2 regions of the Anaerostipes caccae L1-92 genome follow, and region 1 is predicted to be linked to the other one. Evidence: a T-box and tRNA genes for the amino acid it is inferred to sense, from the RefSeq annotation. Region 1 holds a T-box; the other holds one or more tRNA genes.
The links. A T-box is a leader RNA that pairs with one kind of tRNA and senses whether it is charged. The one in region 1 lies ahead of thrS (threonine--tRNA ligase), so its partner is inferred to be a tRNA-Thr.

Region 1 (16,019 bases):
ACTTCAGTGTTTTAAATTCGCTTCCCTAAGCTTCTGGCCCTTCGGAAAAGAAGTACGTTACGGCGGCGGCGCCGGTTCCATGCTTCTGAATATTATCTGGCTGATCGTCACGGGACTTCCCATGGCCGCAGGCTCTGCCCTTATGGGAGCCTTATTGTGTGTAACCATTGTAGGCATTCCTTTCGGGCTTCAGCATTTTAAGATCGCAAAACTGGCTCTGATGCCGTTTGGCTCTGAGATTTTTTAAAACACAGGAGAAATCATGAACGTTATACTTACTGCAATTAATGCAAAATACATCCACTCCAATCTGGCAGTGTACTGCCTGAGAGCTTTTGCAAAACCCTATCAGGACGAAATCACTGTCGCAGAATATACGATCAACCAGCAGACAGACGATATTTTAATGGATCTGTACAAACAAAAACCGGATCTTCTTTGTTTCTCCTGTTATATTTGGAATATCGAATATGTGGAACGAATCCTCCGCGAGATAAAAAAACTGTTCCCCTCCCTGCCCATCTGGCTGGGAGGGCCGGAAGTCTCTTATGATGCAGAACAAGTTCTCCTGACATTTCCCGAGGTTACAGGAATCATGAGGGGAGAAGGAGAAGAAACATTTTTGGAGCTGCTTGACCATTATCACGGCAAGACAGAAGATCTCTCTCAGATTCAAGGCATTACTTACCGACATCGGGATCAGATTACAGAAAATCCATGGCGGCCTGTCATGGATTTAAGCATGGTCCCCTTTGTCTACCACCATCTGGAAGATTTTCAGAATAAGATCATTTACTATGAATCCAGCCGGGGCTGTCCTTTTTCCTGCAGCTACTGCCTTTCATCCATTGACAAGTGCCTGCGTTTTAGGGATCTGTCTCTCGTAACAGAAGAACTGCAGTTTTTTCTTAACCACAGGGTTCCCCAGGTAAAATTCGTAGACAGGACGTTCAACTGTAACCACAGACATGCCGCGGCCATATGGAATTATATAAAGGATCACGACAACGGCATCACCAATTTCCACTTTGAGGTGGCCGCCGATCTTTTATCAGAGGAAGAATTAGATCTGATATCCGGCATGCGTCCCGGCCTGATCCAGCTGGAAATCGGAGTTCAGTCCACCAATCCGAAAACGATATCCGAGATCTGCAGGAAAATGGATTTTGCCAAAGTATCCGCCATTGCAGAGAGGATCAACCATGGACAAAATATCCATCAGCACCTGGACCTGATCGCGGGTCTTCCGTTTGAAGATCTCAAAAGTTTCAGGGATTCTTTTAACGACGTATACAGAGTAAGGCCGGAACAGCTGCAGCTTGGATTTTTAAAAGTGCTGAAAGGATCTTTTATGGAGCAGCAGAAGGATTCCTATGGACTTGTATATAAGAGCACTCCTCCCTATGAGGTTCTCTATACAAAATGGCTCTCTTACGAAGACGTTCTTACGCTGAAGTCTGTTGAGAGTATGGTGGAAACTTACTATAACAGCGGTCAGTTCACTTATACGATGAGACAGCTGGAACACGAATTTTCCACACCTTTTGATATGTACCAAAGTCTCGGGGAATTCTATTTACAAAACGGCTATCACAAGAGAAAGCATTCCCGTATTTCCAGATATGAAATTTTGGATGAATTTATTTCAGGACTGCCCGGCATCAAAGAAAAAAAATCTTTTTATAAGGAATACTTAACCTTTGATCTGTACTTGCGGGAAAATGTGAAAAACCGGCCCGGATTTGCCGGGGATTATTCTGTGGGGAAAGAGGAGCTGTATGATCTCTATGATGAAGTACTGTCCAAAAATCCATCTTTATCCGCGTATGCGAAAAAGAATATGCGCAAGATGGCCCACATTGAGAAATTCCGGTATGATGTTTATGGCAGCGGATGCAGGAAAGACACACTCCTTCTCTTTGATTATCAAAAAAGAAATCCTCTCAATCAACAGGCCTGTGTAATACAGCTTTGAATACAAAGGAGAAAACCATGCTTTCAAGAAAAGAAATGAAGCAGCTGGGCAGACAGTCATTAAAAAAGCATTATATCATGTTTCTTGCCGTCTGCCTGATTGCCGCATTTTTTGGGACCGAGTTCACCGGCTCTCTTAAGTTTGTCAAAACCTATTCTCCCACTTCAGAACAAGTTTCCCCATCCGGTACCGTAACAGTGCAAAAAGGGATCATCGATGTTACAGAAGACTTGTTTACAGGCGGTACAAAAAAGGCAAGAAAGAAATCAGAAAAAATAAAAAAAGAAGAAGTAAAGGCTGCCAAACACGGAAATCCGGCATTTGGCCGGAGCCGGGGTGTTTTTGCCGAGGCATTTAACGCTGTAACTTCCGGATCCATTGTTGTAACCTTAGTTTCCGGGTTAAATTCCTTCCTTGGCTCTACAGACGCTGCACTGGCAGTCCTTTTGATCCTCAGTATCCTCATCGTGTGTTTCTTCTGGGTATTTATCGTAAATACATATTCCGTCATATCCAGAAGAATCTTTCTGGAGGGGCGCATTTACAGTCAGATTCCAGCCCATCGTTTTCTTTATCTGCTAAGGGTCAGGAAGTGGGCACAGGCCGCAAAAACGATGCTTCTCATGGCTGTCTATCAGATTTTATGGGGATTAACGGTCATCGGCGGTCCGATCAAGAAATATTCTTATTATCTGGTACCCTTATATTGTTGCGGAAAACCCGGGCATCGGTTCCAGGGAGGCTATTTCCCTTTCAAGAAATATGATGAGAGGACACAAATGGCAGTGTTTTGTATTTGAACTGTCTTTTTTCGGATGGAACATCCTCGAACTTATGACCCTTGGCATCAGTGCAGTCTTATACTCCAGCCCATATAAAACTGCAGTATTTTGTGAGTATTACACACAGCTCAGAAAAGAAGCCAAAGACCGACAGATAAAACATGCAGACTTATTAAATGACCGTTATCTCTTTGAAACTGCAGGGGAAAGAGAAATCGAGCAGGCATATGGAGACGTGATCCCTGTTTTGAAACAAACCAGGAACTTCAAAGACAGCCGCACAGGAATCGGCAGATTTTTATCTGACTATTTCGGCGTAATTCTGGTCAATTCCAATGCGTATCAACAATATGAACAATATCAGTCAGAGCAGATCAGGCTCCAGGATCTTGCCGGCGCTGTTCAAAAAATTTCATATCCCGGAAGACTAAGCAATTTCCCTGAACATACAAAGCGCAGAAAGATTCAGACGCTGCATTATATGCGCAATTATACCATCTGGTCTCTGATCATGATTTATTTTATCCTGTCATTTATCGGATGGGTATGGGAGGTAAGCCTGCATTTAATCTCTGATGGTACCTTTGTAAACCGGGGCGTACTTCACGGTCCCTGGCTTCCAATCTATGGTGTAGGCAGTATTCTGATCCTTACGCTCTTACATAAAATGCGAAGCCGGCCTGTTGCTGAATTCTTTTCTGCAGTTGTGCTGTGCGGATGTGTGGAATATTTTACTTCTGTTTTTCTCGAAACCGTACATCATGGACAAAAATGGTGGGACTACAGCGGATATTTTCTGAATATCCAGGGAAGAGTCTGTGCGGAAGGACTGCTTGTTTTTGGACTTGGAGGCATAGCAATCGTCTATTTCCTTGCCCCAATCATTGATAATCAGATCCAAAAGCTGAAGCCTAAACTGCTGGTCATCCTTTGTATACTGCTGCTGGGGACTTTTTTGACAGATCAGATTTATTCCTCAAAGCATCCAAACGCAGGAAAAGGAATTACCGATTATTCCCGCACAGAAGATCATATCCAGGCAAATTGAGGATTGATTTCAAAATTCATCGGTGTTATAATATTTTAGAAATAAGAAAAAGCGCTGAAGAGAAGAGTAGTCTGTGAAAACTTTCAGAGAGGGACACATATGGTGTAAGTGTTCTAAGCCAAAGCAGATGAAGACCACCTCTGAGCGGCTGCAAACCAGCCCGGCCGGCACCGTTACCGCCATATAAGCGGCCTTCTGTATCATTCACAGAAAGGCAACCAGGGTGGAACCGCGATAACTCGTCCCATGGAATTTTTCCATGGGACTTTTTTATTTTAGTAAGAAAGGAAAAAAAGATGAAAATTACTTTAAAAGATGGTTCTGTAAAAGAATACAGCCAGAGTATGTCTGTCATTGACATTGCCAAAGACATCAGCGAAGGACTTGCAAGAGCAGCATGTGCAGGCGAAGTGAACGGAGAAGTGGTAGATTTAAGGACAATCCTCGAAGATGACTGTGAACTGAACATTCTCACCTTCGATTCAGAAGGCGGAAGACATGCTTTCCGTCATACGGCATCCCATATTTTAGCTCAGGCAGTCAAACGCCTGTATCCGGAAACGAAGCTTGCCATCGGCCCTTCCATTGACAACGGATTTTATTATGATATGGAAAAGGATACTCCTTTTACACAGGATGACCTGGAAAAAATTGAAGCGGAGATGAAGAAGATCGTAAAAGAAGGACTTCAAATCACCTGCTTTACAAAGCCGAGAGAAGAAGCCATTGCTTTTATGAAAGAGAGGAATGAGCCATATAAGGTAGAACTGATTGAAGACCTCCCAGAAGATTCAGTGATCAGTTTTTATCAGCAGGGAGAGTTCATTGACCTGTGTGCCGGACCTCATCTTATGACAACAAAACCAGTGAAAGCTTTTAAACTGACAAGCCTTGCCGGTGCTTACTGGCGCGGTAACGAAAAGAACCAGATGCTCACCAGGATCTATGGAACTGCTTTTGCAAAGAAAGCAGAGCTGAAAGATTACCTGACCATGATGGAAGAGGCCAAAAAACGTGACCACAGAAAGCTTGGAAAAGAACTGGGACTCTTTATGATGAGAGATGAAGGACCAGGGTTCCCGTTCTTCCTGCCGAATGGGATGGTTCTTAAAAATACTTTACTTGATTACTGGAGAGAGATCCATAACAAAGCCGGTTATGTTGAGATTTCAAGCCCGATCATGCTGAGCAGGCATCTGTGGGAGACATCCGGCCACTGGGATCACTATCAGGAAAATATGTATACTACTGTGATCGACGAAGAAGATTTTGCGATCAAACCGATGAACTGTCCGGGCGGCGTTTTAGTATACCAGTCAGAGCCGCGCTCTTACCGTGACCTGCCCCTTCGTATGGGTGAACTCGGTTTAGTCCACCGTCATGAAAAATCCGGACAGCTCCACGGACTGATGCGTGTCCGCTGCTTTACACAGGATGATGCCCATATCTTTATGATGCCGGAGCAGATCAAAGACGAGATCAAAGGTGTTGCAGCACTGATCGATCAGGTTTACAGCCTGTTTGGATTTAAATATCACGTAGAACTGTCAACCCGTCCGGAAGACAGCATGGGAAGTGACGAAGACTGGGAGATGGCAACAGATTCTTTGAGAAGTGCACTGGATGACCTTGGCCTTGACTATGTAGTCAACGAAGGCGACGGAGCATTCTACGGGCCGAAAATCGACTTCCATCTGGAGGATTCCATCGGAAGGACATGGCAGTGCGGAACCATTCAGTTAGACTTCCAGCTTCCGCTGAGATTCGACTTGCACTACACAGGAGCAGACGGAGAGAAGCACCGTCCGATCATGATCCATCGGGTAGCATTTGGTTCTATCGAGCGGTTTATCGGAATCCTGATCGAACATTTCGCCGGGGCCTTCCCAACCTGGCTGGCACCGGTGCAGGTAAAAGTCATTCCGATTTCTGATAAGCATTTAGATTACGGAACAAAAGTCCTCGATGCGTTAAAAGCTGCCGGCATCCGTGCAGAGATCGATACAAGAGCCGAAAAAATGGGCTACAAGATCCGTGAGGCACAGCTGCATAAGATTCCATATATGCTGGTTGTGGGCGGAAAAGAAGAAGAGAACCAGGCAGTTTCCGTGAGAAGCAGATTCAAGGGAGATGAAGGACAGATGTCCTTAGACGACTTTATTTGTGCGATACGGAAAGAAATAGAGACAAAAGAAATCCGCCAGGTGGAAAAAGAAGAAGAAGAGAAGTAAAGATGATTTATAAAGAAAGAACCGGGAGTCACTTATTCCCGGTTCTTTCTTTATCCGTATTATCAAATTTGATTCATCAGTCTTCAATAAGAATTTTAACTGGAGTACATTTTCCGTTATTGCACTCACTCTCAGATACACTGCAGGCGGCAATGCCCAGACGCATATCCATTTCAGCTCTTAGAATTATCTTGTTCCCCGCCTTTGACAGGGGCTTTCTGACCGAAATAGAACCATCCGCACTAATTTTCGTATACATAAAAATATTTACCGGATGAATGATTGGTCTTTTCTTATCCAGACTGTGATTAATATGATCTAAACAATTTGAATGTCCTTCTCCATTGTGATAAAAGAAATCATACATCTCAGGGCGGCAGCATGGGTGAAGCAGATCATGCTCGCCAACCTCATCATAAATCACTTCAAACATCGGGTGATAAAGATTTGAATAAATATGATTTCCGACCGATAGACGTAAAGATTCATTACAATCTATTGTGACTCCGGTGGATAGAAATTCCTCTGAATTTTCTTTATGTTCTGCAAAAAAATCAACGACTTGTCCGCCTTCAAGATCAATAATCGTTACTTTTTGTCCTGCCGATACATTCATACTTTTTCCGCTGCAGGCATCTATTATATACTCCATTTCTAATTTCCCCTCTCTTCATCAAAAGAAAAAATATCCAACGGAAATCACAATCAGTGATTTTATATCCGTCAGATAATCCCTTGGCCAAAGCCTGCCGGCTCTCGTTAAAAAATATTAAAAAGTCGGGGTAACAGGATTCGAACCTGCGACCTCACGGCCCCCAGCCGTGCGCTCTAACCAAACTGAGCCATACCCCGCTAGAAGTATTTTATCGGATTCTATCGAAGAGTGCAAGTATTAATTGAATTTACTCAGATTTTTTTGTATGATGGAATAACAGTATGGTGAGAGCGAAAGGGCGAGTAGAAATATGGAAATAAATTTGGTCAAAAAAAATGATATAGAGTCTTGTATGAAATTTGTCGAAATTGTCAAAACAGATTTTGCAGGCTACAAGGAGGAAGAATTCAGGAAAGCTCTAAAATACTGCATCGAAAACAAAGAAGCCCTTGCGGCAATGAATGATAAAGGAGAAATCACCTGCTTATTATTATTTTCAAGGACGGAAAAGGAATTACAATTCCTAGCCACACATCCTGACTACAGAAAGCAAGGTGCAGCAAAAAAACTTATTAAAAAAATGATCCTGGCTTTTAAACCTGGAGATCAAATTCAGGTGGTGACATTTACATCTGAAGATAAGAAAGGAATTGCGGCACGAAATTGTTATCATGCCTGCGGATTCAAAGATGATGAATTGCTCACAGTATTTGATTATCCATGCCAGAAAATGATCCTAACAGTAGAATAAAGAGCTTTTCCCCTCTATCTATAATTTAAATTAGTATTTTGCGTATAGATATAGAGATCATCATTTTACTCTCCTGATATATTTTTTACTGCAGCTGCTTCGTTCTTGTTGTGGTACAAACTCAAATTATTGTTAAAATCAAAAAGACAAGATATCTATCAAGAAATTACTCTAATAGGCATCTTGTCTTTTTGGTTGATTGTTTTTGTATTTTATCTTTTTCGTTCCTGTCTTTCAGGCCATCCTTCAAGATTTCCATGGATCATAGCCCGAAACATATGATCTTTCGATCCCGGATGGTCTTCATCCAATTTTTTTAAGGTCTCTTTTGCATACTGTCTCTTTGTATAGCCGTCCATCGGACAAGGACTCTTTTCCACCGGAAGGTTCATTTTATTCTTAAATCCGATCACATCTGCTTCATCCATGTACATCAAAGGCCGAATGACTTTAAGATCCATCCGGTCCAGGTATGTCACCGGTGAAAAACAGTGAAGCCGCCCTTCAAACAGCATGGACATCAAAAACGTCTCCACCAGATCATCTTTGTGGTGGGCATAGGCAACTTTATTGCATCCCAGTTCTTTTATCTTTTCATTCAATGCACCCTTTCTCATCTTAGCACAAAGAGAACATGGGTTTGTTTCTTTCCTGCGCTCAAAAACCACATCTGCGATCTCTGTCTTCACAACAGTATACGGCACCTTCAGTTCTTCGCACAGTTTTTCTACCTGAGTTATGTCAAAATTTCCGAATCCAAGATCTACGGTAATACCATGGATTTCAAATTTATTTGGGTAAAAAATGCGTAAATGTGCAAGGGCATAGAGCATGGTCAGACTGTCCTTGCCGCCGGAAATGCCGACTGCGATCTTGTCCCCTTCCTGTATCATCTGATAGTCGTCCACGGCCCGGCGGACATAGCTTAGTACTTGCTGTAACTTCATAATCTTCTTCCTCAGTTTCTTGATAAATTTTCGATGTTTAGTATAACATATTAAATTCCGAAGTGCTACTATTGCCGTGGCAAATAAAAAGTGTTTTTATCATTTTAATTTTCCTCCTAAAATGCCTCGTTTTGCCCTACTTTACGCACTTTTTTGCTTTTCTTTAAGTCCTACAGTTTTCTGAAATCTGTAGCAAAATTGGAAAATTACGGCAATTAAATAATATTTTCTTGTATAATCACCATATTGGGTTTCATATAAGTAATAATTTCTATTGCCAAATCTCCAAATGCACTTTTCACTGCTCTTGATATTAAAAGTTTCCTTAACTCTGCCCAATTAGCCTACCATAAAATATCCTATATCCGATTTTAATAAGCTGATTCTTTTTTCTTGAGATCACATAAAAATTTGAAATAACATTCCCACACATAACATAAAAACTGTTCATCTTCTTGCGGTAAATCTTTCCCGTTCTCATCCTTTCTCAAAACTTCACATCTATACTTCTTATCAAGTTGATGGAGCAAAAAACTATTTTCTATCATTATGAATGAGAAATGGTAGATTTGTAGTTACCCCAAAATTAAGCGCTTACCTCATTTCTTTAATATATAGTCGGGTTAAAATAGAAAAATCAAAGAAATCTAATTCTACCTAGTATTTATCTAATCACTAAATACTGTAAACGATATTGACTCTAAAGAAATCTCTTTTTTCCCATATAAATCCTTTTTCATTGCTTCGATTAGTGCCCCATATAATTTATTCTGTTCATCCTTCGTAACTTTACCAGTTGTAAAAATATTCAAAAAATCATGCAACGTTTTCTGAACCTCTTTATTTCCAATGAGATATATCGTCTGTATTCTTGATGATAAAAGTTTATTAATTTCATGTTTTTCTTTGATGTTAGCTATTTTAGCTTCTGCCATGCTTCCCAAAAATTCAATGTATTGATTCTCCTTAATTTTCCTGAGTTCTACTTTCCGTTCGCTTCTCTTGTTTAACATAATAGTTAATGCAGAACCAAATAAACCAATTATAGCCACAACAGCAGCACTCATGAATCCTATAATAGCTATAATAGTATCTGCTTGCTTATCAGACAGTATTCCAATGACATTAGAAATAAATTCTATCATTTACGTATCCTCCATCATTCATATATTTACTCTATATTGAAAGCTTCACATAATGAGCAAAACGAGGCAAAGTGAGACAAGTTGACGACGTCAATCGTAGTAGAAATCAAGGTTTTTTACTACTGTGGTTATTCTACCATATCTCATAGTGCTTGTGGAGTAATGAATCAAAAAAACGCCCAGCAGAACGCCTTAGAAAACGGCAGATGTGCAATTTATCAGATTGCATACCATTTCCGCATCGATCAGAGTTCTGCTTATAACAAAACTGCATAGAGACCTGCAGCCTTCGTGGAAGCTTCTCCTGCGAGGGCTTTCTTTATACTTGGAGAGAGGTGAAATTGGTGCCAAAAAGCAGTTAATGTAGTAACAAGGTTGAACAGACTACTGTCTGGGAAAAAGGGCAATAAAAAACCGGGAGCCAGAACCATAATCCAAACAGTCCCAATTCCCGGAAAGCTCTTGTTTTCTGTTGACAATCCACAGCCGTTACGAACCCCACACCCAAATGGTTGCCGTGGCAGATAAATAGTACTTTTATCATATTGTTACATTTCCTTATATCTATAAATATTTTTCACTATCCACTCTTCAAAATAATTTATCCTTGGATAATATCATACATATAATCTGGTAAATCCTCATAAACAATCTCAGCTTCCTGTTTCTTTTGAAATAACTCTGTTAGATCACATTTAAGTATTCTAAATCCAGTTTTTATCTTTTGCTCTTCTGTCAATAAGTTAATACGCTTTTTATATGTTTGCATATACAAGTTTATGCCAATTTCTATTCGTTTTAACCCAGCCGAAATTAATTGATTGTATATCTTCATATTAATATTAGGAATTGAATCCTTTAGTTTAATATTATACTGGGGTTTTAAATGATATATTAACATTGCTTCTGCAACATCAATTATTGCTGTGTCATCTATTTTATCCCCAACAGAATCATACTCTTGCCATTTCGAACTTCCTAAACATACTAAACTGGCAAAATTATATAACTTCGATTTTGCATGCAAAATAAAAACAATTAATTCTTTATCTCTATATTCTAAATTATAATCACTAAATATACTTGTGACTTTTTCATGTTTTCTCAGTCTATCAAAAATAGTTCTATACTCTGATCGAGGATTCGATTGTCCTATATATAATACCCTGTAATCATCATATGTTATCTTTTTTCTCTCACATATAGAGATTAAATCATATATATTGAGTCTAAAAACATTAGATATAGCTGATGGCATTCCCATCATATTTTTTAAACAAGTAAATGCATTCTCTTCAATTTCTACTTTTAATATTATTCCAAACTTCTCAACACTAGTTTTTACGTATTCTTTCGAAATGTCAATGCCTAAAAAAGTATTATAATATAACTTTATCTCTTTTTTATTGCCATCTGCCACATTTTTATAAATTACTAATATATATAGCTTTTCTTCTACTACTTCTACTATTTCTAATTTGTCGCACAGCATTAACATATATATATTAGCTTCATCATATTCACCATCATAAACTTCTTGTATGTCGTTCAAAAACATATATGGAAATATGATTTGTTTATCAAAATATATTTCCATTACTTTATAAAAATCTTCAAACATATTTTTCATCATATCAAGATTTTCTTCACTCTGATTTTCGGCTGAAGAAGTTCCTGTTGTTACGTCCATTCTATAGTCCTCCTTTAAAGATTGTTTTTAGATACTTTGCGGTATAGCATGTACCTGTATAGAGGAGAATCTCCAGAAAAAAGATGGAATGATTGGATATAGTAATTATATCCTACCGCAAAACATATCAAAGTTCTCAAACATTATCTCCACTCTATCAATCTTCTTCTCCGTATGATAATGCCCACAATACCATTTTCCATAATCCAGCCTGTCTTCAATCCTATCCAGCCACGCTTCCGTAGACTTATCCACTTTACTCTGGTCAATTCCTTCCAGGAACACCTCCACCGGCTCATATTTCAGCGGTGTGGTATGACTCAGCACAACATCTACCTTCCACCCCAGCTCTTCCAGTTTCCGCTCCACATCCTTTTTGATTTCCTCCGAAGGCTGTTCATCCGGCCACCAGCCATACCCATACATGAGCCGGACCATTTTATCCACGCTATACGCCCCGCCCATCACAATGACTTTCTTTCCATCCAGTTCAAACACTTCCCCATCTTTCGCAAACAACAAATCCGGGTATTCTTCTTCATAATACACCGTTCCGCCACGCCACATCTTTTCCTTATATGTCCCAATCGTACACGGCCTCTGCTCATGGTTCCCGTGGATAGCAAAAATCGTAATCGGCAGCGATTCCAAAAACTCCTTCTTCATCTGGTCATGCCGGCCACCATTGAAATTAATCCCTGCATCTCCAAGTATAATCAATATATCCTCACGGCTTGTCCCAAATCTTTCACAGAACCGCTCCACCCGTTCAAACCGTCCATGGGTATCCCCTGTTATGTATATCATAATCCTTCTATCCTTTCCAGGTGTCTGCCCTTTGGGAGACACCCTAATTATACCATATTATCCCTGCATTTCACCTTATAATTGGATTTTAGTATGCTATTTTTCAGATATGTCAATAAAATAGAAACACAAGAGAAATGCATCTTATGAAAGGCTAAATCTCTTGTGTTTTATTCTTTTCTATTTTCTCAACTTTTTCTTCATCACCAAGCTTTTGATAATTTAATGCTCATCACTTCTTTCATAAAAAGCCTCAATCGCCTCAGCAAAAAATTCTGCCGCCCCCTCTCCATACGTTTCATCCAATTTAGACTTTGAAGGTTCATTCCGATAGAAGCGTGCGGTGGCAAGCATACCCTCCCTCTCTTCCTTCATCTGACTAAGCTGTTTCACTACAAATCCGTACTCACCGACAATTTCTCTTACCTCAAAGGAATCCAGAGGACAACCACGTTTAGCAATCAGCTTCTGCAATATCACTTCTATTCTTTTATTAAAACTTTCTGCAATTTCTTTGCTGACAGGGTTCTTCACAACAGACAAGTATTCATCTTTACCGCCATACCACTCCACTAATTTTGCATAGCTCTTCTGCATTTTTTCTGAGGACAATACTTCAATGTAATGTTTCCTCCACTCTTCTACACCGCCAAATTCTTTAATGGCCATTTGACGCATTTCATCCGGCATATGATCCAGCATGGCTTCAAACATTTCTTCTATTTCCGGTTTACTGAAAACTGCAAAATCCATTTTATTATCTCCTTTCAAAATATCATCAATACTGGCAATCAGGCGCTCCATTCGTTCTTTCTTAGAAACCAGCATTCTCCTCTGTACCTGCAAAATTTCATTTTTCTCAAGAGCCGGATTTTCTATAACAGCTTTGATTTCCTTCAGTGGAATATCAAACTCACGGAAAAACAGGATTTGCTGTAAAGTTTCCAACGCTTTATCGTCATAAAGCCGGTATCCCGCATCACTCTTGCTCGTCGGCTTTAAAAGTCCGATCTCATCATAGTAGTGAAGCGTGCGCACGCTGATACCTGTTACTTCTGATATTTCCTTTACCGTCCTCATAGCTGTTGCCCTCCCGTTCCTGATATATCCAACTTAATCTATGACGCCCCGTGAGGGTCAATAGATAATTTCAAACTTTTCTTTGAGTATATCATATTTGTATCCAGACATCGATTTTCACACTGCTGCTGTATATGGTAAAATACAATTAACATCCAAAAGATAACATATGAAAGGGAGCCCACATGATCAATCTATTAAAATCAAAAATGAATAAATACAACTATAAAGACTGGATTTCCTACTTTAAATCCAATGACCAGCAAAGACTCCACATCGATTTTTCAAAAGAATTGCCTCTGACAGATTCAGAACGAAGGCTCATCACTCCCTCCGTCCGGGCTTTCCAAAAAGGCGAGGGCTCCGACGGCAGACATCTCATGAACACAGTGGAAGCATACATACATCAACATGGTGCTCCTGAATACCGGGAAGCTATGCTATGGTTCATCAAAGAAGAAAACTGGCACTCCGCATATTTAAGAAAATTCATGGATCATCACCACATCAAACCTGCCAAGTCATCTTTTCCCGATAAAGTCTTCCGGAAATTAAGGCAGGCAGGGGGACTGAGATGTGAGATCACCATACTTGTAACAGCTGAAATGATCGCCCTGACCTATTATGACGCCCTGTCAAAGAGCACAGACTCCCCTGCGTTAAAAAGTATCTGCACCCAGATGCTCCGTGATGAACTGCCGCATATTATGTTTCAGTCTCATACGTTAAGCCGGTTCAAAAAACATCCTTTTCATAAATTCATTAGAATCATCACGATGGAAACCACACTGCTTTTCGTATGGGCACAGTTTCACAATGTATATCAGGCCGGAGGATACAGCTTTGTAAAGTTCCTAAAAGAAAATCTGGGTTATCTGCACCAGTCTATTATGCTGGAAGAAATGAAACATTAAAAACACCTGTCTCACCAGTTACACACTTGCATAAACTGGTGAGACAGGTGTTACCTTTGAACAGCTTCTTTTGTTCAAGGAATAATCTTTACTCTCTTTAGTTCGAAATACTCATCCAGTGACCACAAAGAATTATCACACCCCAGGCCTGAGTTACCAATTCCGCAGTGGGGGAGGAATTCCACATCTCCAATTCCGTCCACATTAATCAAAACTTCTCCAGAATTAAAAATCTCCACCGCCTTTGCGATTTCCTTTGTATCATGGCTGAACAGATAAGAAGAAAGTCCTCCGTCCGTATCCGCAGCTTCCGCAAGGATTTCATCATAATCGCTGTACTTAGACAGGGCAGCAATCGGTCCGAAGATTTCCTGCTGGTAGACTTTCATAGATCGGTTACAGTCTAACAATAAAGTAGGTTCAAAGAAAGCACTTCCCTCCGGCATTCCTTCCGGGATCTTTCCGCCGAGTACAAGTCTCGCACCCTTGTCTACAGCATCCTCAACCAAGTCTTCCATAGTCTTCTGGGCGGACTGGTTGATCATAGGTCCTATGATCATGCCCTCATCTGCTCCCTGTCCGACCTTATATTTCTCTAAACGTTCCAGCATCATATCACAGAACTGATCATAGACAGACTCGTGAATATAGATCCTGTTATGATCCACACACATCTGGCCTGAATTTCCCATTTTCATAGATGCAACGGTGTCAGCTGCTGCCGCAAGATCTGCGCTCTCAGACACGATCGTAGGGGCATTTCCTCCCAGCTCAAAGGAAAATCTTTTTACAGATGTTGCGCTGTCACTCATGACCTTTAATGCCGTATCCGTAGAACCTATCAGTCCGATCAGCCGTGGGATCGTACTTGAATTCAGGGCATATCCTAATTCTGAGGAGGACCCGGCAAGGATATTGATCACTCCATCCGGAATTCCTGCTTCCGTGATCAGTTTTCCTAAGAAAAGAGTTGCAAGAGGAGTCTGTGAAGACGGTTTTAACACTGCCGTACATCCGGACCCGATGACCGGACCGATTTTTAACGCCGCATTATACATAGGATAATTCCATGCCAGATGCCCGACAACAACTCCTACCGGACGCTTCTCCACCATGTGATATACGCTTCCGCGCTGCGAGTTATAATCATTTAAAGTAGTACCATAGACCCGCTTTGCCTCTTCTGCATGAAAGCGAAGCACATTCAAGCAAAAACCTGTGTCTCCATATGCTTCTCCGTATGGTTTTCCTGTCTCCAAAGAATTTAACCTGGAAATCTCATCCTGATGCTCCTCCACCAAGTCCGCAAACTTTGACAGCAGTCTGCATCGCTCCATCACGGAAGTTTTACCCCAGGTTTTAAATGTTTCCTGTGCGGTTTCCAATGCCTCTTCTGCCTGTTCTTTTGTGGCAGAACAAAAAGAGTCAACCACTGTATTGTCTGCCGGATTGATCACGTCGATCTTTTTTCCTTTTCCATCTACATAGTTGCCGCCGATAAATAACTGATACATCTTTATACCTCCGTATATGATTTCTTAATCCGTTCAAAGATAGATCCGGACGGATACTCTGCCATAGAATCAAGCTCCTGTTCCATACGGATGCCTTCATTCCATTTTGCAGTCCTCTCTGAGCGGGCAATAGATCCTACCTTCAACTGTCCTGCGTTTGTTGCGATTGCAAGATGCACGATGGTTGCATCCTCAGTCTCCCCGCTTCTGGCACTGACCACCGGAAGATATCCTGCATTCTTTGTGCATTCGATCGCATCCAGTGTCTCTGTGATGCTGCCGATCTGATTCATTTTGATCAGTACGGAATTGCATGCCCCCTGAGAAACTCCATATTGAATCCTTTTGATATTGGTCGTAAATAAATCGTCACCGATGATCTGTATTTTATGGCCCAATTTTTCGGTGATCAGCCTATTTCCTTCCCAGTCAAATTCTGAACAGCAGTCTTCCATAGATACAATGGCGTACTTCTCTGCC
Region 2 (16,019 bases), 1.0 Mb from region 1:
TTGTAAACATATTTCAGAGCCTTTGCAATTTTAACAGACAACGTTGTTATTTATTGTGAAACAGAATTCAATCGGGTGGACGTACTTCGTACGATAAGGTAATATTTTGTTTAGGATCTATGGGACGAAGAGAGGACTGCAAATGAAAAAGAATTATAAGAAAATGATCTGTTTATTTTTGGGAGTTATCATATTGACCATGGCTCAGCCAGTTTTCTGCTCTGCATGGGGTCCTCCCAAAACAGAGGATGAAGAGAAATTTTTAGAATGGTATGAGAAGCATAAGAATGACCAGAATGCCGTCTATACTCTGACAGGGGATCTGAAGCTGACAAAGGGGACTAAGGAAGATCCCATCCGATTTGACGGCAGAGGCAAAGTGAGGATTGACTGCGGGAATCATGGAATTATTGTAAACAGCAGAGTGATCATTGATAATCCTGAACTTACGATAAGCGGAAACTATATGTTTGTACTAATGGAAAACAGTATAGACTCTCATCTTATTTTAAAAAGAGGGACGGTTCTTGACGAGTCCGACGATGCATGTGCGGTTCAGGTTATCCGCGGAACCCTTCAGACTTCATCTGATCCGTCGGACAGGTTTACGATTCAGATGAAAGGAAAGGATATCACCGGAATTTATCATGGCACAGATGAGCCGCTGGTGCTTAGACAGATCAATGTTACAGCAAAAGGCAAAGGGCGGGTTGAGGGAGTTAAAAATAATAGAAACCAAACGTTGTCTTTGACAGATTGTAATATAAAAGTGTCCGGAGACCAGGAAGCGTGTGGTGTTTCGAATCTGGGCAGGACAGAAGTGAACCGCTGCCGCATTACTGCTTCTGTCAGTGATGCCTCAGGTACTGCAGTCAGTGTTGCCGGTTCCGAAATATCCAGCAGGGATTCTAAAATAGTTCCGGAAATCACGGGCATGAAAAATACAGTCTACAGCATTTATGATGTTGACAGCTTTACTCCTGTCATCGGCAGAACTGGCACAGACCTTAAATCCCTTCTGCCGCAAAATGCCAGTGTTTACGTGGAAAATGCAGAGACAGAAGAGAAAAGTATTATTTCAATGCCTGTTATATGGGATGCTTCAGGAGCAGATACTTCAAAAGAAGGGATTACGCTTGTGAAAGGGAGACTTCTCACAAAAGATCTGTTTGGGATTTACATCAATTCGTCAGGAATCAGCCCGGAGACAGCCGTCATTGCGGTACCGCCGGAGGGAATGTTTTTAAACAGTTACAGGATTCTGTCGAAGGAAGAGGGACGGATCAGGGGAATGCTGGAACTGCCTTATCCTGCCGGCGCAGACTCCATGATTCTTCAATACAGTGCGGATCAGAAAAACTGGAGGACTTATGAAGAAAAAAACGGCAGTACGAATATCATTCGCGGCCAGGACTTTCCAAAACCGTTCGGAGTCTTCAGCTTTGTCTTTGACATACCTGTAAATACAAAAACGTTTTATATGCGTACAAAGGTTCATGGCAGTAGTATTTTTTCAGGAACCAGCGCCGTGTGGAAAATAGACGTAGACCATGGGGCTCCGGAATCTTCTGTCAGCGGGGAATCCGGTGGAGACAGAGGCGGACAGACTGTAGAACAGGAGGAAAGTACGCAGAAGGATCAGAGGAGTGAAGGCAAACCCGGGTATTCGGAAAAATCCGTTAGGTATAAGGATAAAAATTCTTTCTCAGATCAAAAGTCTGAGAAGAGCCAAAATGTGAAAAAAAATGGGTCTTCTCAGAGACAGGAGAAAAAGAAAGAAAAAGTCCAGGGAAAAAAGACAGCCCCGGAGGTACAGGATAATGAAAAACAAACTCCAAAAACGTCTGGATGGGGGAGAAATGCAAAAAGCTATGATAAGGGAGACCTTGTTTTTGCAGCTATAGGGATTCTTCTGATTTTTGGAGCAGCACTGCTCCTCGGCAGGAAATTTTTCCGTAAGAAAAATCTGTCATAGTTCATGTCAATATTTATGACAGCATGTAAAAAATATGGTATACTGATAGGACAATCAATGGAGTAGAAAAGTATCCTTGATTTGAACAAAAACAGGAGGAACTAAGATGAGTGGTAGAACCAATGTGGAATTGGGAGGTATTACACTGCTGGGAAATCAGCAGACAAAATATCCGGATGATTATGCACCGGAAGTGTTGGAGACTTTTCCGAATAAGCATCCCGAAAATGATTATTTTGTAAAGTTTAACGCACCGGAATTTACCAGTCTGTGTCCGATGACCGGACAGCCGGATTTTGCGACTATTTATATTTCCTATGTTCCGGGAGAGAGGATGGTGGAAAGCAAATCCCTTAAATTGTATCTGTACAGTTTCCGCAATCATGGAGATTTCCACGAGGACTGTATGAATATTATTATGAAGGATCTGATCAAACTGATGGACCCGAAATATATTGAAGTTTGGGGCAAGTTTACGCCGCGCGGCGGGATCTCCATTGATCCATACTGCAACTATGGCAGAAAGGGAACGCCGTGGGAGCAGATTGCCTTTGACCGGCTGGCACATCACGATATGTACCCGGAGAAGGTAGATAACCGCTAATTTTGAGAAAATAAATTAATATGGGAGCAGGCAGCTGCTGTGCTTTTGGATGTTGGGGGACTCAGTCAGAAGTATAGCAGAAAAGACATAATAAAAAAGGAGAATGTTTATGAGGAAAGTTTTAAAAGCCGCTGTGTGTTTGGGGCTGTCCCTTACATTGGGATTCAGCACTGTGGCATTTGGCGCGGAGAAGAAGGAAGATATCACAAGTAAAGTAGGTGACAAGAAAGGTCAAGTGTCATCAGAAATAAAAGGAATGGAAGGCATCCAGGATGTTAAGTCAGGCCAGGTTATTAAGGCTGCAAAAAAATCAAAAGGTGCTCGGGCTGTACAAAACACTACTGCTTATAGAATAAACACTCAGGCTAATGTAAACGCAATCAATCAGAGAATTCAAAAAGGTCAGTTCAATGTTGTAGGTCCGATTACAACCAGTAAACAAGTAGTAGCTAATATTTATATGCCTACAAATGGTAAACTCTGTGTGGCTTTTGGAAACTCTTATGTTGATCAGTCAACCGGATTGATTACCTCAACACCTGCAAACTGTTCTGTTACAATAACCGACAGCAGGGGAAATTCTATTGCATCTAGTTATTCCGACGATGATACGGTGATCGCCAATTATGTAAATAAAGGAACGTACAGATTAACAGTGTCTGCACCTTATAATTCAGCTGTTGCTACAGGCTACCTTCCATATTATTACTCAAGTGATAACGGAAATTTATCTGGAACTGCAAAATATATAGCAGGTAATGGGGGAAATAACTATCAGTATTTTTCAGTTTCAAAGAGGAGTCAGGTTTGGACAGATCTGGTTTCAGCCAAAGGATATTCTTTAAAGAGTCATATTGAAAAGAAGAGCGGGAAAAAATGGGTAAGAATTACAGATCAAAAATATAGTTATAATTCAAATATCAGGAGATATCATGCATTAAGCAAGGGTAGTTACCGTCTTGTTATATCTGGTACTTCTAAATATGATTTTTACACTGCAAGATATGGAAAAAAATCTTATACCGGAAAATATGGTACTAAAAAGTCAAAATCAAAAACAATCAAACGCAAGAAATCAAAAACAAATGTTTTAACTGCCTCTGATGCAAAGAAAAAGTCACATTGGTATAAATTCAAAGTGACAAAGAGACGTTCCACACAGTTCAAGATTACTACATATAACAGCTCTGGAAGTGTGACTGCAACCTTATACAAAGGGAAAAAGAAGATGAGCTCACGTACCGCTTATAATCCAAGTTACATTACTTTCTCAGGAAAGTTATCAAAAGGTACATATTATGTTAAGGTTACGAAAAACACGAAAAATACAAGCGGAAAATACATTGTAAAATATGTAAAATAAGTAAACAGTAATCTTTGCAGCAGAGCCGGCTGGCTCTGCTGCAGTTGAATGAATGCTCAAAATACACAGAAGTTTAAAAGGAGAATAGGTTATGAAAAGACAAATGAAGAAAAAACTGGCGGTTTTATTAAGCCTTGTATTGATCGTTTCTCTCGCATTAGCCGGATGTAAAAAGAAAGAGGAAATACCGGAGCCGGACAAGCTTGCAGAGGCTTATTATCTTCTGTTTACCAGAGGAAATACAAAAGAGATAGTCAAATACGGACACACAGAAGCAGAAGCAAAAAAGGCATTAAACACATACAAAACAAGTATGAAATCTTCCTTCATGACATCTGCAAATACTGCCGGAAATATCTTTAAATCCGAAGATGCAGATAAAGTGATTGACGCACTTCTGCATTCCTTATCTAAGCTTAAATATGAAGTGAAGACAGACGAAAAAGATGAGAAAGAAGGAACTGCTACGGTGATTCTGAAATCTCAAAGTGTGAACCTGAGTGAAATACAGTCCAAGCTTATGGCGAATGTCAGAAAAGCCGCAGCATCAGGGAAAATAACAGACCAAAGCCAGATTGGAACGTATGTCCTTACCGAGATGGCAAAATTGATCAAGGAAACAAAGCCTACGAAAGAGATGAAAGAAACTACGTTAAAAATGAAGCTGAAAAAGGTAAAAATCAATAAAAAAGAAGTAGAGCGATGGATGCCTGAAAACAACTATACTTTTGAGATGCAGATTGGAAGACTTCTCATAAGCCAGTAATTTTTGGAGGGAGATAAACTGAATTTCAGATAGTCCTAGTAATCCTAAGAATTCCTTCAGGCTATTTTATTTTTTCTTTAGAATTGTTTATTTTCTATCCATTGTTTACGGGGAGGATTCTGATATACTTAAAACATACCTGCAGGGCACACCATATTTTAGCCCTATGGTTGGACGTGCTTTGCAAGGCAAAGTTTAGTTTTTCATATATATTAATCCTCTCTTTTCATTAAACAGACGGCCCCGCAGCTTTTGCTGCGGGGTTGTTTTGATGTGACATTTTCCGCCGCGGTATGGTATTATAGGAACACACATGTTGGAATGATGGAGGAATACCAGGATGTTTAACATTGAAGAAGAATTAAAAAAGCTTCCGGCCAAGCCCGGAGTTTATATAATGCATAATGACAAGGACGAGATCATATATGTAGGTAAGGCGATCAAACTCTGCAACCGGGTCAGACAGTACTTTCAGGGAAGCAGAAATTTGACGACAAAGATTCAGCATATGGTATCGCACATCGCATATTTTGAGTACATCATTACAGATTCAGAACTGGAGGCCTTGGTGCTTGAGTGCAATCTGATCAAGGAACATCGTCCAAAGTATAATACCATGCTGAAGGATGATAAGAATTATCCATACATTAAGGTCACCACAAATGAGGAATATCCGCGTATTATGCTGGCCAGAAGGATGAAACAGGACAAGTGCAAATATTTTGGGCCATATACGAGCGCCGGAGCGGTAAAAGATATCATTGAGCTGCTCAGGAAGCTGTTTAAGATCCGGACATGCAGCCGGAAGCTGCCGAAAGATATCGGGAAAGACAGGCCGTGTCTGTATTATCAGATCAAACAGTGCGAGGGGCCCTGCCAGGATTATATTTCCGGGGAAGATTATAGAAAATCCATTGATCAGGTACTGAGTTTTCTGAACGGAAATTATAAGGATGTGTCGGACATGCTGGAGGAAAAGATGAAGCAGGCAGCGGCAGACCTTGAGTTTGAACAGGCAGCAGAATACAGAAATCTGTTAAAGAGCATCGGCAAGATTGCAGACCGGCAGAAGATCAACAGCTATGGATTTGAAAACAGGGATATTATCGCATTTGCCAAAGAAAAGCAGGACGCAGTGGTCGCCGTATTTTTTATCAGAGACGGCAAACTCCTGGGCAGAGAGCATTTTCATATGACCCAGGATGAGGAGACAACAGATGAAGAACTCATGAGTGCCTTTGTAAAACAGTTTTACGCAGGAACTCCGTATCTGCCGGGAGAGATCTTCCTGGAGTGCGGCATGGACGATATGGAGATTGTGGAAGAGTGGCTTTCCAAGAAGAGGGGCGGACGGGTGCATATCCGGATTCCGCTCCGGGGAGAAAAGCATCGTCTCGTTGAACTGGCAAAAGAGAATGCGTCCAATGTTTTGAGACAGGATAAAGAAAAACTCAAGAGAGAAGAAAAAAGGACCATCGGAGCAGTGAAAGAGATCGAGCAGCTCCTTGGAATCAAGGGGCTTCACAGGATGGAGGCCTTCGATATATCTAATATCAGCGGGTTTCAGACCGTTGCCTCTATGGTCGTCTTCGAAGACGGAAAGGCCAGAAAGCGTGATTATCGGAAATTCCGCCTAAAGACAGTGGACGGCCCGGATGATTACAGAAGTATGGAGGAAGTCCTCACGAGGAGACTCCTGCACGGACAAAAAGAGATCGAAGAATTAAAGGCTAAAAATGAGGATCTGGAATTTGGAAGTTTTACCAAGTTTCCGGATCTGCTCCTGATGGATGGAGGAAAAGGCCAGGTAAATGTTGCTCAGAGAGTTTTAAAAGACCTGAAAATGGATATTCCGGTGTGCGGTATGGTAAAAGATGACAATCATAGAACCAGGGCATTGTACTATAATAATGACGAAATCTATTTTCCGAAAAGGAGCGAAGCATTCCAGCTGGTCACAAGGATTCAGGATGAGGCCCACCGGTTTGCCATCGAATACCACCGGTCGCTGAGGGCAAAAGGCCAGGTCAGCTCTGTACTGGATGAGATCAAAGGTGTAGGGCCGAAGCGCAGAAAAGCACTCATGAAACATTTTAAGCAGATACAGAACATCAAAGAGGCTACGGAAGATGAGATCATGCAGGTTCCGGGAATGACAAGGAAAGCAGCAAAAGAGATCTATTCGTTTTTCCATTTGTCTAAGGAAGAAAATGTGATAAACTAAGAATAACAATCGGACAAGGAGGATTCATTATGAGCGAGGAATACAAAGTATCGGTGGCAGAACTGGCAAAGAAGCTGGAACTGATCCCGGTGATCCCGGAAATTAACACCAATGACATTTATATCACCCAGGCAGAAGTAAACCGGCCGGCGCTTCAGCTGGCAGGCTTTTTTGACCATTTTTCATCGTCCAGGGTGCAGATTATTGGAAATGTAGAATATATATATATCAATAATATTTTGGAAAAGGATGAAAACTGTAACCAGATTCTGGACCGTCTTTTCAGTGCCCAGATTCCATGTCTGGTATTCTGCCGTGGAAAACAGCCGTGTGATAAGATCGTTGACTTTGGAAGGAAATACGGAGTTCCGGTTTTTATCAGTAAAGATTCAACTTCAGAGTTTACCGCAGAAGTCATCCGCTGGCTGAGTGTGGAACTGGCGCCCCGGATTTCAATTCATGGAGTGTTAGTGGATGTATTCGGCGAAGGAATCCTGATCACAGGGGAAAGCGGCATCGGCAAAAGCGAAGCTGCTTTGGAACTTCTGAAGAGAGGCCATCGGCTTGTTTCAGATGATGTGGTGGAGATTAAGCGTGTGAGCAAAGATACCCTGATCGGTTCCTCACCGGCAGTGACCCGGTTTTTCATTGAACTCAGGGGCATCGGCATCATTGATGTAAAGAACCTGTTCGGTGTGGAGAGCGTCAAGATGACCCAGAGCATTGATCTTGTCATTCAGCTGGAAGACTGGAACAAAGAAACAGATTATGACAGGCTCGGACTGGATGAAAATTATATAGAATATCTCGGGAATAAGGTTGTGGCACACGCGCTGCCGATCCGTCCGGGAAGAAATCTGGCGATTATCGTTGAGGCCGCTGCCATCAATCACCGCCAGAAGAAGATGGGATATAATGCCGCGGAAGAATTATACAAACGAGTGACCGGGAAATTGGAGGAATAAGCAGAATGAATTACATTTATGGAGTCGATGTAGGAGGCACCACCGTAAAACTGGGACTGTTTCAGGAGGACGGAAGCCTGAAAGAAAAGTGGGAGATTCCCACCAGAAAAGAGAACGGCGGGGCCTATATTATAGAGGATATCGGAGCGGCGCTGAAAGAAAATATCGCATCCCATGGGATGGAAACCGGACAGCTGATTGGAGCAGGAGTCGGGGTTCCCGGGGCAGTACTTTCTTTTGAAAAGGTCAATGAATGTGTCAATCTGGGCTGGGGGCAGGTCAACGTGGCTCAGGAACTGGGAAAACTGCTGGACTGTCCTGTCAAAGTGACCAACGATGCAAATGTGGCTGCGCTGGGAGAACTTTGGGCTGGTGCTGCGAAAGATTACCGCAGTGCTGTCATGGTTACTCTGGGAACAGGTGTGGGCGGCGGCATGATCGTCGACGGACAGATCATCAACGGAAGCCATGGATATGGCGGTGAGATCGGACACATGACGGTAAATCCGGCGGAGACACGCAAGTGTAACTGCGGAAAGACCGGCTGTCTGGAACTGTACGCTTCAGCGACAGGAATTGTATATGAGACAAAAAAAGCGCTGGGGGAATCTGACATAGAAACGCCGCTGCGCCGAATGGACGGCTTTTCGGCAAAAGATATTTTTGATCTGGCAAAAGAAGGAGACGCCTTTGCCATAGAACAGGTCGACCGGCTGGGAGAGAAGCTGGCAATGGCCTTCGGGAATATCACACTGACAGTAGACCCCGAAGTATTTGTCATCGGGGGAGGTGTGTCGAAAGCAGGAGATATCCTTCTTGACGCCATTAAAAAGCATTATGGGACATACACCTTCGGCGCTGTAAAAGAAGGGAAATTTATTCTTGCAAGTCTCGGAAATGACGCAGGAATTTACGGGGCTGCAAGGCTGATTAAAGGAGAATAGCATGAACACGATTCTTGAAGAATTGAGACAGAAGATCGCACCCGAACGGGTACTTACAAAAGAACCGATGAAAAAACATACGACCTTCCGGATAGGCGGAGAGGCAGAATTGTACATTATTCCTGAAACCATTGAGGAAGTGCAGTGGACCGTGAAGACTGCCAGGAAACACGAAATTCCCATGTTTATTCTGGGAAACGGAAGCAATCTGCTGGTAGGGGACCGTGGAATCGACGGCATTGTCCTCCAGATTTATAAGAACATGAATGAAATCACAGTCAACGGAACTGAGATTACGGCTCAGGCTGGGGCTTTGCTGAGCTCTATTGCCCGGGAAGCACAGAACCGGAGTCTGACCGGGTTTGAGTTTGCAGGAGGCATACCTGGAACATTCGGAGGCGCAATCACTATGAATGCGGGAGCCTACGGCGGAGAGATGATCCAGGTTTTAAAAGAGGCCACAGTCCTCACGAAAGAAGGAGAGATTCTTACCCTTTCCGCAGAGGAACTGGAGCTTGGATACCGTACCAGCAATGTCATTACATGCGGATATACAGTCCTAAGCGGAACACTCTCTTTGAAAGAGGGAGATCCTTCTGAGATAAAAAAACAGATGGATGAATATTCAATGGCCCGAAAGACCAAGCAGCCTCTGGAACTGCCGAGCGCAGGCAGTACGTTTAAGCGCCCGGAGGGCTACTTTGCCGGAAAACTGATTGATGACGCAGGACTCAGAGGATATCAGGTCGGAGGGGCACGTGTGTCGGATAAACACTGCGGATTTGTAGTAAATCAGGAGAACGCAACGGCGAAAGATGTTCTTCAGCTGATCGAAGACGTTCAGAAAACAGTGAAGGAAAAGTTTGGAGTGGACCTGGAACCGGAAGTGAAGCGGGTCGGAAAGTTTTAGAGGAATTTACGTATGAGGTTTGTAATCGTAACCGGGATGTCTGGGGCAGGAAAGAGCAGTGCTCTTAAAATGCTGGAAGATGTCGGGTATTTTTGTGTGGATAATCTCCCCACCAGACTGCTGTGCAGATTTGCGGAGCTTACCCTTGACAAGACTGCAAATATTTCAAATGTGGCTTTAGGCATTGATATCCGGAGCGGCGCATCGATTGATGAGTTTTTAGAAGAATTAAAAAAAGTCAATGAAATGGGTGTCAAGTTTGAAATTTTGTTTCTCAATGCCAGCAACCGGATTTTGATCAAGCGTTACAAGGAGACCAGAAGGAATCATCCTCTGGCCAGGAACGGCCGGATAGAGGATGGTATTGAAAAGGAGCGGGAAGCAGTCGATGTTTTGAAAAAACATGCGGATTATGTCATAGATACCAGCCAGCTTCTCACAAGGGAACTGAAGGCTGAAATTGACAGGATATTTGTCCGGGAAGAAGAATATGCTAACTTCAATGTGGCAGTGGTGTCTTTTGGGTTCAAATTCGGTATACCGGCAGACGTAGACCTGGTGTTTGACGTAAGATTCCTTCCCAATCCTTATTATGACCTTTCTCTGCGCCCTCTGACCGGCAATGACAGGCCTATTCAGGAGTTTGTCATGAAACATGAAGAGTCCAGAGTATTTTTAGAGAAATTAGAAGATATGCTCAAATTTCTGATTCCCAACTACATCAAAGAAGGAAAGTATAATCTGGTCATAGGGATCGGCTGCACTGGAGGAAAGCACCGTTCTGTCACCATCACGAATGCACTGGCAGAAAAATTAAAACAGCTGCCATATCCGGTGAAGGTTGAGCATAGAGATATAACGAGGTAGGAAATGTCATTTTCAAGTGAAGTCAAAGAAGAACTTGCAAGGCTTACGAGCGGAGCAAGACACTGTAAAATTGCAGAACTTGCCGGTATTCTCAACTTTTGCGGGGAAGTCCGCGAAGAGAAGGGAATCTATCTGGTCAAGGTTCATACGGAGAATGTATCGGTGGCGAAACGGTTTTTTACGCTGCTGAAAGACACATTCCATATACATGGAGAACTTCAGGTAAAACGCAACGAATATCTAAAAAGAAGTCGAAATTATTCGGTTTTTGTTGACAAACATGAGGATTGTGTTTTATTATTGAAAGCAGTGAAATATTTCGAACCGAAAAACTTTGGATTAGTCCTGCAGAACACGTGCTGTAAAAGGGCCTATATCCGGGGAGCATTTCTGGCAGCCGGTTCCATGAGTGATCCGGAGAAGAATTATCACTTTGAAATTGTAACTCTTCATGAACAATTTGCGGTACAATTGCAAGATGTGCTTGATTTTTTTGAATTAGATGCTAAAATAGTTATTCGTAAGAAGTACTATGTAGTGTATATCAAAGAAGGTGCCAAGATCGTTGATGTACTGAACATTATGGAAGCACACATAGCTTTGATGAACCTCGAAAATGTCCGTATCTTGAAAGATATGAGGAACACGGTGAACCGCCGTGTAAACTGTGAGACTGCCAACATTAACAAGACAGTGTCAGCAGCCGTGAAGCAAGCCGAGGATATTCGATTTTTACAAGAGCATAGAGGGCTTAGTGAACTGAACCAGGGACTGCAAGACATCGCCTATCTGCGATTGGAACATCCGGAGGCTACTCTGAAAGAGCTAGGAGAGATGCTGAATCCCCCCGTAGGCAAATCAGGGGTCAATCATCGTCTTAAGAAGCTGAGTAAGATTGCTGAAGATATGAGAATGGGAGGATCATTATGATTTCTAAGAGTATCAATATTCATGTGACCGAGAACAAGGAAGAACGTCCGGTTGCCTTTCTGGTCCAGATGGCCAGCCAGTTTGAGAGCAAGATCCTGATCGAGGCAGGCAACAAAAGGATCAACGGAAAAAGTATCATGGGTATGATGAGTCTTGGGTTGGATGATTTAGATAATATAACTGTTGTTGCTGACGGAGCAGACGAAGAAACTGCCATCACAACAATTGAAAAATATTTGACAAAAGGAGCATAAAAGGCTCCTCATATGCTGAAATAGCTCAGTTGGTAGAGCACTTCACTCGTAATGAAGGGGTCGCCGGTTCAAATCCGGTTTTCAGCTTTGGCGCAAACGCTGTAGATATCAGTGTTTGCGCTGTTTTTTTATATCTTTTTAGAAACATCAAAAACAGTTTTTTCAATGTTTTTTCGATGTTTCAGTTTTCGGAAGTATTTTAGAAGTATAGTTTCTTATGGCTTCTTTGTGCATCGTAGGTGATAAGTGGGCATAATGCCGGAGCATTACTTCAATGCTGTTTCCCATGATTTCTGAAACAACTTTAATATTACCGCCATCCTCTCCACGTTCTTCAAGAGTGTTAGAAGCAAACGAATGTCGTCCACCATATAAAGTCATTTCTGGAAGTATGCCAAATGGATGTGATCTATGCTTCTTTATGTAGGAGTCTACCTCCATATTATAATTTAAAAGTAGTTTCTTAAAATTTCTTGATATACATTGGGATTAATTCTTCTTCCATCTTTGTATGTAAACAATAAATCATTTTCTAAAAAATCTGGTTGTAAACGCCAGGTGTTTTTTAGAGCAAGACGCTTTTGTAATAATACTGCCAACTCATCGGGTATAATAAGCTTTCTGTGCCTTCCAGGGCGTTTCATATCTGATATGCAGTCGTATTTGTCTAATGCCTGGTGCAAAGAAAGAAAAGAGCTTTTAAGATCTGATTCTTGAAATCCGCAAACTTCCTCAGGAGCCATCGCTGTAGAAAAGCTTAAGCATAACATATCATAATAGAAAGATGCCTTAACACTTTGTAAAGACAAGAAATAGTTAATCTGATCTTGAGTCCAAACTAATTGCTGCTTAGGTGGAAGGGTGTACTGTTCTACATCGTGACATGGGTTCTGGGTTATTATATGTAATGGACGTATAGTATATTGCATCATTGAACTAAAAACACTCTTTGCTTTATTAATAGTGCTTGGCTTTAGTTTTTCATTGGGTTTGTTTTTAGGAGACTGTTTAGAAAGTTCTGCCATCCAATTTTCAATATGAATTGGAAGAATTGAACTCACTTCAACATCAAAAAAAGCATCTTTAATATAAGAATTAACACGGGAGTGTAAGATAAAGTGTGTAAATTAGTAACCAACTAATTACACACTTTATCTTACACTCCCTATAAAATTAAAATTTACATAGTTTGCTTGACAAACCCTCTCCGTCTGAAATTCCGTCTTCATTACCCAAACTATCTTATGAACCATTTTGCCTCTTGACACATAACTGATTGTTTCGATTCCTCTATGCGGATGCATTGGAAATCCTGCTGTATAATCATCAGGATTAACGCTGTCAAAAGAGTCAAGCATTAAAATAGGATAAAACTCCTTTGTTGTCTGATTTTCTAAGACTCTTACTAAGTTTACAACTGCTCCATCTGTTGTTCTAAAACCTTTTACTTTAGTCTTCACTGTTCTTTCCATTAAATTTTCCTCCTATTTTCTTCAAAAGATATACCAGTTTTTCTTTTTCTTCTTGATCCAATACTTCCATGCTTTCTGTTATCATCGCTTCATTTTTAGGTGCAATTTTGCTAATAACATCATAGCCTTCTTTCGTCAGATGCAGTATACATACACGCCTGTCTTTCTCGTCAGATAATCTTTCGATATAGTTCATTTTTTCAAGTTGTTCACTATTAGAGGTATGGTTCCCACGCTACTGAGTATTCTTTCCCTTACCTCTCCGACGCTCATATCGCCTTTACTGTAAAGAGCTTCTAAAACCATAAATTGACTAAAGGTTAAATTGTATTCTGCTGCTATTTTGGATGTTTTTTTATGTAAAGCATTTACATTTCTGTGAAGTCCGATCAAAATTTTCATTTCTGTTCTGCCCAAAAGTAATTCACCTCCTTTAATTGCATTGTATCTAACTAGATATTATCTATGTAGATATAATTTTGCACCAGATTTTTTTGTAAATATACATTGTTACTATAAATGAGTAAATTAAAAAATGCACAAAACTACATTGCTACTTTCGTAAATAAATCAAAATCGCTACTTGCCTTTGCGCATTGAAACAGATACTTCTCTTGCTGGATCATGTCACAAATCAGGCGGTATCCAGTTTCAAAAGAACTGTATTTCTCCGTTCCTACGAGACAAATATAATGTGATAGTGACATCAGCAGCCAGTATCTCTGGATTCCCTTTGAGGAACTTATCTGGTATGCAGCCAGTGCCAGTCTGTTTTCACATCACCTGAAACATACCTCGATTGCCCATCCGCATACATAACACGAAAGAATTTCCAGTGTCAATGATTCTGTATTTGTGCTGATAAAGGCACGTAATGCCCTGGGATTTGCAAATGCCTTTTCAGGATAACTCAAAAGGACAACCGCGTTTTCTTTACCGTTGAGATTACCTTCATACCGTACGTTCGGTTTTTGACTGTCACAAGGTCAAAGTTCGAATGTATTGCCAGTAAATCGGCGGCAAATTCACGGATACTTTGATATTTTTTATAGATCAAAATAAAGAATCTTTCTTTTCTAATATTTCACCAATCTTTTCATAAATGACTACTGCGTCTAAAAAACGATATCTTTTTCATAAGGATTTCCCTTTATATATTTTTCCCATAATTTTTTTTGTTGCCATACTTACTTTTAATAAATCTGCTATCTCTTTATACTGATTTACCAAGTTGAGAGTTCCTTTATACTCACTTGTTCTTTCTATCGCTTCTCTTAATGTAAATCACTAAAATCAAGCGTAATTTACACGTTTTGCGCAATTTATACAATTAACTTTTTTTGGTGGTTATTGTATAGTAGAAAATAGTTAAGATTGTTTTTAGATATAGAAAGGGAAAAAATGTGTATTTTCATTCCATTTGTTGTGCAGAGATATTTTATTCCACAAATAAAGAACTCTTTTATCCGTCTTAATTAAATAGCAGGAAAAGGGGTCAATGCTCTTTTTATTTACAACTTTCCATAAAATTAAGGTTATTTAATATATTTTGTAACAAAAAACAGGTAGTTTTTGACACTACCAAGCACTATGAGAAGGGCAAAGAATGGAAGCCAGAAAGTGAGTGCTTACATAAGAAAGGGGACTTTTTATATGAATTTAAATGAGCAGGATTTGAAAAAAGTCAAATCCTTACATGTCATGTTGAAAATGCCGGTATGGATATTAGAAAAAGAAACAAATAAAGTTTTAAAAAGCTATAAATCAGTTTATAAGCATCCTATTTCTTATGAATTTAAAGAAAGGAATATCTCAGAAGAAGTTGTACAATTTTATAGCGGAATGTTAAATGAAATTTTTTTATGTCTGTGGTATAAGGATGTAAAAATAGTGATTGGAGCTTTTAGGGTTAACAATGTTACAAGGGCAGATTTTTCTCATGTTTATAATAATCTAATGAAAGAAAGCAAAAAAATTTTAAAAGAAAACGAGTGTTGGGAATATTATGTATCGCTTCCCGTATATCCTCTGGGAGATATCAGAGATTGTTTGATTCTTCTGGGATTTTTGTTTGATATGGATTTGGAGGATGTTTATTCGAAAGGACTGCATGAGCAAGTGGCGCAAAACCAGTTGGAGTTGGTGAGAAAACCATCTGAAGACACGGTGTATGATACCTTCCGTGTGGAGCGATACACATTTGATTATGAAAATAAAATCATGAATCTTGTAAGTCAGGGCGATATTGAATTATTAAAAAGTGGCCTTGTAGAATTGGGAACAAGTGTTTTGCCAATTTTGACTAGCAGTTCTTTGAAAACAGAAAAGAATTATACGATTATTATTCTGGAAAAACTGGCATCACTGGCAATTCAGGTCGGGAAGGATATTCTTTCAGTAATCAAACTGAGAAATTATTATATTAGAAAGCTAGAGGAACAAACAGAGTTTATAGGGGTTCTGGCAACGCGAGACAGTGCGATCATCCATTTTACAAAAGAACTTCATGGGGTATCGAATCAGGCCAGAACATCCCTGATTCGATGTATCTTACAATATATTAATTTGAAAATTTATGACAATATCAAAGTTGCAGAACTTGCAAAACAGTTCTATTTATCAGAAAGTGCACTTCGTAGCAGATTTAAAGAAGAAATAGGCGTATCCATCAATGAGTATGTCAACCAGAGAAAGATTGAGGAATCAAAGATGATGATTCAGTCAGGGGTTCCGATAGGAGAAATT

Region 2: it encodes a tRNA-Thr, which carries the amino acid that the T-box ahead of thrS (threonine--tRNA ligase) is inferred to sense. The anticodon was not compared.

What each region holds. Positions count from the first base shown of each region.
Region 1 is NZ_AP023027.1:1,862,988-1,879,006, forward strand. It holds gene ANCC_RS09145 (YccF domain-containing protein) at 1-247, shown strand, start outside; gene ANCC_RS09150 (B12-binding domain-containing radical SAM protein) at 263-1,975, shown strand; gene ANCC_RS17615 (hypothetical protein) at 1,993-2,775, shown strand; gene ANCC_RS09155 (DUF975 family protein) at 2,720-3,805, shown strand; T-box leader at 3,851-4,055, shown strand; gene thrS (threonine--tRNA ligase) at 4,102-6,036, shown strand; gene ANCC_RS09165 (DUF1989 domain-containing protein) at 6,113-6,652, opposite strand; tRNA gene ANCC_RS09170 (tRNA-Pro) at 6,814-6,888, opposite strand; gene ANCC_RS09175 (GNAT family N-acetyltransferase) at 7,044-7,442, shown strand; gene ANCC_RS09180 (tRNA lysidine(34) synthetase) at 7,655-8,389, opposite strand; gene ANCC_RS09185 (hypothetical protein) at 9,058-9,534, opposite strand; gene ANCC_RS09190 (hypothetical protein) at 10,136-11,224, opposite strand; gene ANCC_RS09195 (metallophosphoesterase family protein) at 11,330-12,031, opposite strand; gene ANCC_RS09200 (MerR family transcriptional regulator) at 12,254-13,111, opposite strand; gene ANCC_RS09205 (hypothetical protein) at 13,297-14,025, shown strand; gene ANCC_RS09210 (NAD-dependent succinate-semialdehyde dehydrogenase) at 14,100-15,539, opposite strand; gene eno (phosphopyruvate hydratase) at 15,542-16,019, opposite strand, start outside.
Region 2 is NZ_AP023027.1:2,894,186-2,910,204, reverse strand. It holds gene ANCC_RS14065 (hypothetical protein) at 143-1,975, shown strand; gene queF (preQ(1) synthase) at 2,082-2,579, shown strand; gene ANCC_RS14055 (hypothetical protein) at 2,689-3,942, shown strand; gene ANCC_RS14050 (DUF5105 domain-containing protein) at 4,034-4,708, shown strand; gene uvrC (excinuclease ABC subunit UvrC) at 5,049-6,932, shown strand; gene hprK (HPr(Ser) kinase/phosphatase) at 6,962-7,897, shown strand; gene ANCC_RS14035 (ROK family glucokinase) at 7,903-8,841, shown strand; gene murB (UDP-N-acetylmuramate dehydrogenase) at 8,843-9,751, shown strand; gene rapZ (RNase adapter RapZ) at 9,764-10,618, shown strand; gene whiA (DNA-binding protein WhiA) at 10,622-11,548, shown strand; gene ANCC_RS14015 (HPr family phosphocarrier protein) at 11,545-11,802, shown strand; tRNA gene ANCC_RS14010 (tRNA-Thr) at 11,817-11,889, shown strand; gene ANCC_RS14005 (hypothetical protein) at 12,252-12,827, opposite strand; gene ANCC_RS14000 (pirin family protein) at 12,954-13,274, opposite strand; gene ANCC_RS17725 (MarR family winged helix-turn-helix transcriptional regulator) at 13,252-13,470, opposite strand; gene ANCC_RS17720 (MarR family transcriptional regulator) at 13,467-13,691, opposite strand; gene ANCC_RS13990 (YSIRK-targeted surface antigen transcriptional regulator) at 14,928-16,019, shown strand, end outside.